One region of the Streptomyces sp. NBC_00250 genome, then DNA from elsewhere that is predicted to be linked to it. Evidence: riboswitches for the same ligand, from Rfam matches in the RefSeq annotation. Region 1 holds a riboswitch; each other region holds the start of a gene.
What was found. Region 1 has a riboswitch for cyclic di-AMP ahead of OG259_RS34795 (C40 family peptidase). Riboswitches for the same ligand answer to the same signal wherever they lie in the genome.

Region 1 (2,865 bases):
AAGTCCCTCGGCAGCCAGGGCGGTGCCGTCCTCGGCCCCGCCCGGGTGATCGAGCACCTGGTGAACGCGGCCCGCACCTTCATCTTCGACACCGGGCTCGCCCCGGCCGCCGCGGGCGGCGCGCTCGCGAGCCTGCGCCTGATCAGGGCCGAGGCCGGCCTCGCCGAGCGGGCCCGTACCGTCGCGACCACGCTGTACCGCCTGCTCACGGAGGCCGGCCTCACGGCCGCGCGGCCCGACGCGGCCGTCGTCTCGGTGCGCGCGCCCTCCCCGGAGGCGGCGCTGCGCTGGGCGGCGGACTGCCGCGAACAGGGCCTGGCGGTCGGCTGCTTCCGGCCGCCGTCCGTACCCGACGGCATCTCGCGGCTCCGGCTCACCGCCCGCGCCGATCTGACGGACGCGCAGATCGAGCGTGCGGTGGCGACGATTCTGCGCACGGCGCCGGCCGGCCGGCAGGACTGACGAGACGCCCAAGAGCGTTTGGGAACCCCAGAGTTCACCGCTTCGGGCGACAGATGGGGACATATCTTGGTGGAACGCCGCCCGGCGCGGCACGATCGGTGGCACTCTGACGCGAAGCGCAATCCGGGGCAGCCGCCCCGGCGGGAAAGGGACAGCGTCGCCATGGCAGATCACCAGGAAGCATCCGTCACCCTGCCGAGCGATCCCGCCTCGGTCCCCACGGCCCGCCGGTACGTCGCGGACGTCCTCACCGGCTGGGGCCTCGACGATGCCGCGGAGATCGCGGACGCGATCCGTCTGATCGTCTCCGAACTCGCCACCAACGCCGTCCTGCACACCCTCGGCCAGTCGCCCACCTTCACGGTCGACGTGCGTCTGGAGCGGGAGGAACGGCTCCGCATCGGCGTCACCGACAGCCATCCGCGCCGGCCGCGGCGCCTCCCGGCGGCCGTCCAGCAGGACAACGGGCGGGGCATGGTCATCATTCGCGTCCTGGCGGCGGAGGCCGGGGGTCGGCTGTCCGTCGCACCGACCGACGACGGCGGCAAGACGGTCTGGATCACTCTTCCGTGGACGGTCGCCCCCGTGGCCAGCTGCTAGGGGTCTCCTGTCCTGTCGGTCAGGGGTACGGCGGCGCCACCGCACCCCTCACGGACGAACCGCTACCGCTGCCTGATCAGCGGACGCGGCCGTAGTAGACCTTCGACGACCAGATCCTGTCGAGCTTCACCCAGGAGCCCGTCTTGGGCGAGTGCCAGACCTTGCCGTTGCCGGCGTAGATGCCCACGTGGTAGACCCTCCCGCCGGAGTGGAAGAAGACCAGGTCCCCCTTCTGCCTGGTGGAGGCGGAGATGTGCCGGGTCTTGTTGTACTGCTGCTGCGCGGTGCGGGGCAGCGACTTGCCCGCCTTCTTGTACGCGTAGAGCGTCAGACCGGAGCAGTCGAACCTCGTGGGTCCGGTGCTCCCGTACCGGTACGGAGCTCCCTTCTTGGACGCGGCGACGCTCAGTGCCTTGTTCGCGTGCGTGGTGGCTGCCTGGGCCTCCGTCGCCGCACCGGGTGCGAACAACGTGCCGCCGACGGCGGCGAGGGTGAGAGCCGAGACGGCTCCGGCCCGGGACAGCAGGGACGGGACGTGCATCTGCGCGGTCATGCGCAACCCTTCGTCAGCCGCCTGCGAAGGATGACCTGTCGGGTTCGGGCTGGCGAAGATGCCCGGCCGCTGACGCGGCTTCACCCCAAGGGACGGCCCCGCTGCCGAAGCAGCGCGTACGTCCCGTAAAAATCGGGTCCTCCACTCCTGCCGATCCAATCCTGTCGACCAGACGTCCGGGACAGCGGCAGGACTCGGCGTCCGCCCGGACCGCCCCGCCGTGGTGGCGGGGGCTTGTCGTCGACAGGGATCTTGACCCACACCAAGGTCGAAATCCGAGCTGAAACGGCGATATGTGAGGCTCCTCACGACTGATCCGTTCGGGTGGACAGACAGCCTTTGTGATCTTCGGAGGTTTGGCCTATGAGCCTCGCACCAGCGGCGGAACGTCCCATTCCGCCAGATGCGTACATCTGTTGCGCAACTCGTCCGACACATTTGTCGACTCGTCAACTACGCCGAACGGGGGAGCGATTCTGCGGCGCGTGTCGGCCGTCCGGGCCTCGACACGACACGCGGAAATGTCAACTCGCCCGAGTTCGCGGGACGGTGACGCGGTGTGCTCTGCGCTCCCCGTCCAACACCCTGAGGGCGCGCGCCAACGTGTCCGCGTGCACCTCGCTCTCGCCCCGCATATGCATGAGTGTCAGGGCCTGGAGGAGCGCCTCCGCCCGCCCCACCAGGGCTTGTGCGGCGCGAAGTGCTCCATAGGTATGCGCGCCTCTGGATGGATTGATCTTCCCGAGGAGGTCGACGACTTCGAGGTAGGCGTCGACGAGTTCACCCTCGGCGCGTGTCAGCGCGGGCAGCGGCGGCAGCTCGGGGACCATGGTCGGCTCACCCCGCCGTGCCGCCGGCGCCCGAGCGCCGGTTCGTGATCACGTGGTCCACCAGGCCGTACGAGACCGCCGCCGACGCGTCCAGGACGGTGAGGCGGTCGAGGTCGGCGTCGATGCGCTCCCGGTCCTGCCCCGTGTGCTCGGTGAGCATCCCGGCCACCAGGGCGCGCAGCCGGAGGATCTCGCGGGCCTGGAGGTCGAGGTCGCTCAGCTGGCCCTGTACCGGCTCGTCCACGGTCGGCTGCTGGAGGGTGATCCGGGCGCCGGGCAGGACCATGCGCTTGCCCGGGGTGCCGGCGGCGAGCAGGACGGCGGCGGTGGACGCGGCCTGGCCGAGGCAGGTGGTCTCCACGTCGCAGTGGAGCGAGCGGATCGTGTCGTAGATCGCGGTCATGGCGCTGATCGAACCGC
Region 2 (2,865 bases), 2.1 Mb from region 1:
TGCGCACCGATCGCCGGCCTGACGAACGACGGCACGGCCACCGGTGTGGATCCCGGCCCCACGAGCATCCCGAAGGCCCCCACGGGCCCGGTCGTCGAGTCGAACCGGACCTCGGGGCTCCCGGAGGCCTCCAAGGGCTCCGCCGCCTCCCACGGGGCCGCGAAGAAGGCCACGGGGACGGCCTCGCCGACCGCTCCCGTGTCGCCCACCGCGCCCGCCACGCCCGTCTCACCGACCGCTCCCGTCACGTCGGTGACCCCGGGGACCCCGTCCGCTCCCACCGACGGGACCACGCCGACCACTCCGGGCGCGCCCGATGCGTCCGTTACGCCGGGTATGCCCGGTACGCCGGGGGCGCCCACCGAGCCCGGTGCGCCCACCACGCCCGGCGCGCCGAACGATGACGTGTCGTCGGCCGCTCCCGGAACCGGGAAGCACCGGGGTGACGCCGCCCCGGAGGAAAGCGGCAAGCCGGACACTTCTACTGAATCCGGTCGACACGCTTCATCTGGCGACGAGCTGGCCGAAAAGCCCGCGAAGCTCCCGGCGGCTGACGCTTCGAAGAAATCGGACGCAACGGACAGTCAGGGCAACCCGGACTCGTATCTCGTGCAGCCGGGCGACAACCTGTCCGACATTGCACAGGAGAACGAACTCCCTGGAGGCTGGACCGCCCTCTACGACGCCAACCGGCAGACCGTGGGCATCGATCCGGACCTCATCCTTCCTGGTCAGAGCCTCGACCTGACGAACGGTTCGAGCAAGAAGGCGGAGTGATTCGGGGGCGTATGTCCGGTTCTGGGCAAGTGAGACATGGGTCTCTTCGTCCCAACTGGCGTGTTCCGCCCGCAAACTTTGCTCCCGTCACCTCTCACCTGCACAAACAACCCCCACCGGAAGGCAAGTAGGGGCGTTATTTCCGCAATACGCCTCTTTGAACTTCCGGTGGGTCTGTGTCTACGGTCGTCACCGCTCGCCACCGCGGGCCCCGTCGACCGAAACGCCGAATCCTGCCGTCGGCCGATGGGAACAGTCGTCGCGCAAGCGCCGAAGGCAGGAGTGGGGGACCCAAGGTAAGTGCCGGTCCCGGCCGTTGAGACAGACGGCCGGTGAACGGCTTGGGGTGAAGCCGCGTGCTAGGACACGCGGCCGGGCAACTTTCCGGCCCGAACCCGACAGCTCACCTCACAGGCGTCGGTGAGGAGAATCTCCATGCTGTTTTCCGGTAAGGGCAAACACCGCCGTCCCTCCAAGGCCACCCAGGTCGTCACGCTCGTCGGCGTCACCGGTGTCGCCGTCGCCGCCCCGCTGATGACCGCGGGCACCGCCTCGGCCGCCACGGTCTCCGAGTGGGACACCGTCGCCGCGTGCGAGTCCGGCGGCAACTGGTCCATCAACACGGGCAACGGCTACTACGGCGGCCTGCAGTTCTCCGCCTCCACCTGGGCCGCGTACGGCGGCACCGCCTACGCCTCGACCGCCAACCAGGCGTCGAAGTCCCAGCAGATCGCCATCGCCGAGAAGGTCCTCGCGGGCCAGGGCAAGGGCGCCTGGCCGTCCTGTGGCGTGGGCCTCTCCGGCGCCTCGCCGGCCGGCGCCGTCGAGAGCGCGCCGCAGCAGAGCACCCAGCAGCAGCCGCAGCAGGAGCGGAAGGCCGAGCAGCCGACCACCCGCAGCGAGCAGCGCAAGGCCCCCAAGCAGGCCACGCAGCAGCAGGCCGCGCCGAAGGCCGCCGCGAAGAAGACGGTCACCACCCCGACCGGCAAGAAGGTCAAGAAGGGTGACGGCGAGTACAAGGTCGTCGCCGGTGACACCCTCAGCAAGATCGCCCAGGCGCACGGCGTCAAGGGCGGCTGGGCCAAGCTCTTCGAGCTGAACAAGGACGTCGTCGAGAACGCCGACCTCATCTACCCGGGCCAGCAGCTTCACCTGAAGTGAGCCCGGCGGCTCGCGTGAGTCCGGCGGCTCACGCGGCCCCTCCGACCCTCCCGCGGTGACCACCCCGGCCCGACGCGCCCATCCCCCGTGCGCGTCGGGCCGGGGTTCCCCCTTTTGTGCGGGACTTCCGGGAGGACCTGACGGTGACAGCGGTTACCGTCCAGTAGATCTGGGACCCTTCGTCCCGAGATGCATGCCCTTGGGTCCTTTTTCGTCCCAGGGGGCGGGCGCCCGGCCGGCCGGAGCCTCCGAGCCGGTTAGGCTCTTGTCGCAAGGCCGAGCGACCCTGCACCGGCCATGCGTCACATCCAGCGTCACATCCCAAAAAGGAGATGCTCGTGCCGTCCATCGACGTCGTCGTAGCCCGGGAAATCCTGGACTCCCGAGGCAACCCCACGGTCGAGGTCGAGGTCGGCCTCGACGACGGCAGCACCGGTCGTGCTGCTGTTCCGTCCGGCGCCTCCACCGGTGCCTTCGAGGCCATCGAGCTTCGCGACGGTGACCCCAACCGTTACCTGGGCAAGGGTGTCGAGAAGGCCGTCCTCGCCGTCATCGAGCAGATCGGCCCGGAGCTCGTCGGCTACGACGCCACCGAGCAGCGCCTGATCGACCAGGCCATGTTCGACCTGGACGCCACGGAGAACAAGGGCTCGCTCGGCGCCAACGCCATCCTCGGCGTCTCCCTCGCCGTCGCGCACGCCGCCTCCGAGGCCTCGGACCTCCCCCTCTTCCGCTACCTCGGCGGCCCGAACGCGCACCTGCTGCCCGTTCCGATGATGAACATCCTCAACGGTGGGTCGCACGCCGACTCCAACGTCGACATCCAGGAGTTCATGATCGCCCCGATCGGCGCGGAGTCCTTCTCCGAGGCGCTGCGCTGGGGTGCCGAGATCTACCACACGCTCAAGGGCGTGCTGAAGCGCAAGG
Region 3 (2,865 bases), 7.3 Mb from region 1:
GCCCCTGGACCTACACGGTTCCGGCCGGGTCGACGCGGGAGGACTTCTTCAACGCGGTGGCCTACAACAACGGCTGGTACGACTTCACGATCCTCGCCGACATCGACGGGACCTGGTCGCGCCGGTACACCGGCCACATCGAGACCGGGGCCCCCAGCATCACCGGCTGAGCCCGGCGCCGGGGTGCGGGACGGCCGTCCGCCGCACCGCACCCCGGGGAGGGCCTCACCGCCCGGCGTTCGCCGCGCGGTGGATCGTGGCGTCGAGGAGGGCCACCGCGTCGGCGGCCGTCCGGCCCGGGGCCCGGTTCCAGGGCCCGATCAGCTCGTTCCACCCCCGTGACCTGAGTTCGGTCATGATCCAGGCGGCCGCCTCGTTCATCGTCGTCGCGCTGCCGTAGCCGAGACGGTGCGCGGCGAGGAGCGCACCGCAGACGCACCGGGCCCCGCGAGCGTCGCGCAGCTTGTACGGGGCGTTCTGCCAGCCCCACTCCTCCAGTACGAGGCGCGCATGGCCGAGGTGGACGGAGGGGCGCAGCTCGGGCCGGCCGATGCGGCGCCAGGCGTGCAGCCGGTCGGGCAGGACGGCGCCGATCCTGCCGGGTAGCCGGCGCTCGGCGGGGAGGGGCGGTGGGAGGGCTTCGAGCGCCTCGGCGACGAGCCGGTCCACCGGCACGGAGAGCAGGTCCCGCCAGCCCTCCGCGGCGGGTGCGGTCGTCGGCGGCTCGGCCCAGTCCGTGACGATCCGCTGCCAGGTGGCGCTCTCGTAGAGGACGGCGGCCTCACGGTCGAGGGCGTCGGGGTCGAGCAGGGAGGTGGGGGGCGACATCCGGGCGGCTCCTCGGTCGGGGTTACTCCATCTTTCAGGACGAATGTCGGTTTTGCGACTTATGCCCTTGAGTGCCCGTTGGGCCGAACGGGTCTTTATCACCCACTCCCCCATTAACAGAATTACCGTGCATATTCGGACATTGAGTACGTGGTGATGCGACTCACTTTCCCGGAGACTCCCGGGTGATCAGAATCCGCGCAGGCCCTGCGGGACAAGGAAGTTCGATGCCCCGGAGTCGCGGTCGATCTTGAATTCCATGAATTCGGTGATCCTTTCACCGACCCCTGGACTCAGATCCTCTTGTTCTCCGTCGCATTACTGGCCTACGGTCACCTCCATTCGAGCGGATCGCCGAATCCTGCCACCGCTCGAAATACCTCCCTTTCACCCGACGGCAGGAGCGGGGGACCCACGAATACGCCGGCCCGGATTCCGGGACGGCTCGGGGTGAAGCCGCGTGCGCGCGGCCGGACATCTCCAGTCCGAACCCGACAGCTCACCCCGAAGGCGCCGGAGAGGAATCCGTCATGCCTGCTCACGGTAAGCACCGCCGCCCCCGTCGCCGTTCCGTCTCCCGCGGACTCGCGCTGGTCGGTACGGGCGGAGCCGCCCTTGCCCTCCCGCTGCTCGCCCCCGCAGTGGCCGGTGCCGCGCCCGTTTCCGGAGCCCCGGAAATCGCCGTCAAGACCGTCGCCGCTCCGGTCGCCGCAACTGCCCTCACCAAGGCTCCCGCCGCCCCGGCCGCCGCGCGCACCTACACGGTCGTCAGTGGCGACTCGCTTTCCCTGATCGCCCAGAAGAAGGGAATTCAGGGCGGCTGGAAGGGCCTTTACCGGGCCAACAAGAGCGCCGTGGGTGACAATCCGTCACTTATTCACCCGGGCCTTGAACTGACGCTTCGTCGGGATGCCGTGAAGGCCGCCCCGGCACAGGCGAAGAAGGCTTCCACGACCGAACGGGCGAGCCGCTCCGAGCGCCGTACGGCCACCCCGGCCGTCGCCACCGGCACGGGTGCCTCCGCCGCCGCTCCCGCAGCCGCCGCGCCGGTCAAGGCCGCTCCCGTCGCCGCCACCCAGTACGCGAACAACCTCGACGGCTGGATCCGGCAGTCGCTGGACATCATGGCCCTGCGCGGCATCCCCGGTTCGTACGAGGGGATCCACCGCAACATCATGCGCGAGTCCTCCGGCAACCCCCAGGCCATCAACCTCTGGGACTCCAACGCCGTGGCCGGCACGCCCTCGAAGGGTCTGCTCCAGGTCATCGAGCCGACCTTCCTCGCCTATCACGTGCCCGGCACGTCGATGGACCTGTTCGACCCGGTCGCCAACATCACCGCCGCCTGCAACTACGCGGCCGACCGCTACGGCTCCATCGACAACGTCAACGGGGCCTACTGACCCCGGAAGTGCCCGGTGAACCAGGAGGTGGCGAGCTCCGCCACCTCCTCCAGGGCGCCCGGCTCCTCGAAGAGGTGCGTGGCGCCCTCCACGACCTCCAGCCTGCTCTCGCAGCGCAGCAGCGACTCGGCCCGCCGGTTGAGGTCCAGGACCAGCGCGTCCCTGCCTCCGACCACGAGGAGCGTCGGAGCCTTGACCCGGGCCAGGTGGTCGGCCGCGAGGTCCGGTCGGCCACCACGTGAGACCACGGCGGCCACGGTGGCCCCGGGGTCGCCCGCGGCCCACAGCGCGGCGGCCGCTCCCGTACTGGCGCCGAAGTAGCCGAGCGGGAGGCCGTCGCTCTCGGGCCGCTCGGCGAGCCACTCCGTGGCACGGGCGAGCCTGCCGGCGAGCAGCGGGGTGTCGAAGACATGCGCCCGGTCGACCGCCTCGACCTCGGTGAGCAGGTCGAACAGCAGCGTTCCGAGCCCCGCCCCGTTGAGCGCCGTCGCGACCGCCCGGTTCCGGGGGCTGTGGCGGCTGCTGCCGCTGCCGTGGGCGAACAGGACGATGCCGGTGGCGCCCTCGGGCACCGCGAGCCGCCCGGCGAGCGTGACTCCGTCGGCGACGGGGATCCGAACGTCCGCGTCCTGGA

Region 2: linked by a shared signal. The riboswitch ahead of OG259_RS25120 (transglycosylase family protein) and the one ahead of OG259_RS34795 (C40 family peptidase) in region 1 are both predicted to bind cyclic di-AMP.
Region 3: linked by a shared signal. The riboswitch ahead of OG259_RS01445 (LysM peptidoglycan-binding domain-containing protein) and the one ahead of OG259_RS34795 (C40 family peptidase) in region 1 are both predicted to bind cyclic di-AMP.

Annotation. Positions count from the first base shown of each region.
Region 1 covers NZ_CP108088.1:7,664,917-7,667,781, forward strand. Annotated here, with positions in the region: gene OG259_RS34785 (8-amino-7-oxononanoate synthase) at 1-462, shown strand, start outside; gene OG259_RS34790 (ATP-binding protein) at 625-1,062, shown strand; gene OG259_RS34795 (C40 family peptidase) at 1,139-1,615, opposite strand; cyclic di-AMP (ydaO/yuaA leader) riboswitch at 1,619-1,740, opposite strand; gene OG259_RS34800 (hypothetical protein) at 2,140-2,445, opposite strand; gene OG259_RS34805 (ATP-dependent Clp protease proteolytic subunit) at 2,453-2,865, opposite strand, start outside.
Region 2 covers NZ_CP108088.1:5,524,522-5,527,386, forward strand. Annotated here, with positions in the region: gene OG259_RS25115 (transglycosylase family protein) at 1-777, shown strand, start outside; cyclic di-AMP (ydaO/yuaA leader) riboswitch at 1,036-1,209, shown strand; gene OG259_RS25120 (transglycosylase family protein) at 1,213-1,938, shown strand; gene eno (phosphopyruvate hydratase) at 2,271-2,865, shown strand, end outside.
Region 3 covers NZ_CP108088.1:321,308-324,172, forward strand. Annotated here, with positions in the region: gene OG259_RS01435 (phosphocholine-specific phospholipase C) at 1-170, shown strand, start outside; gene OG259_RS01440 (DUF6197 family protein) at 226-828, opposite strand; cyclic di-AMP (ydaO/yuaA leader) riboswitch at 1,171-1,354, shown strand; gene OG259_RS01445 (LysM peptidoglycan-binding domain-containing protein) at 1,359-2,231, shown strand; gene OG259_RS01450 (phosphoribosyltransferase family protein) at 2,225-2,865, opposite strand, start outside.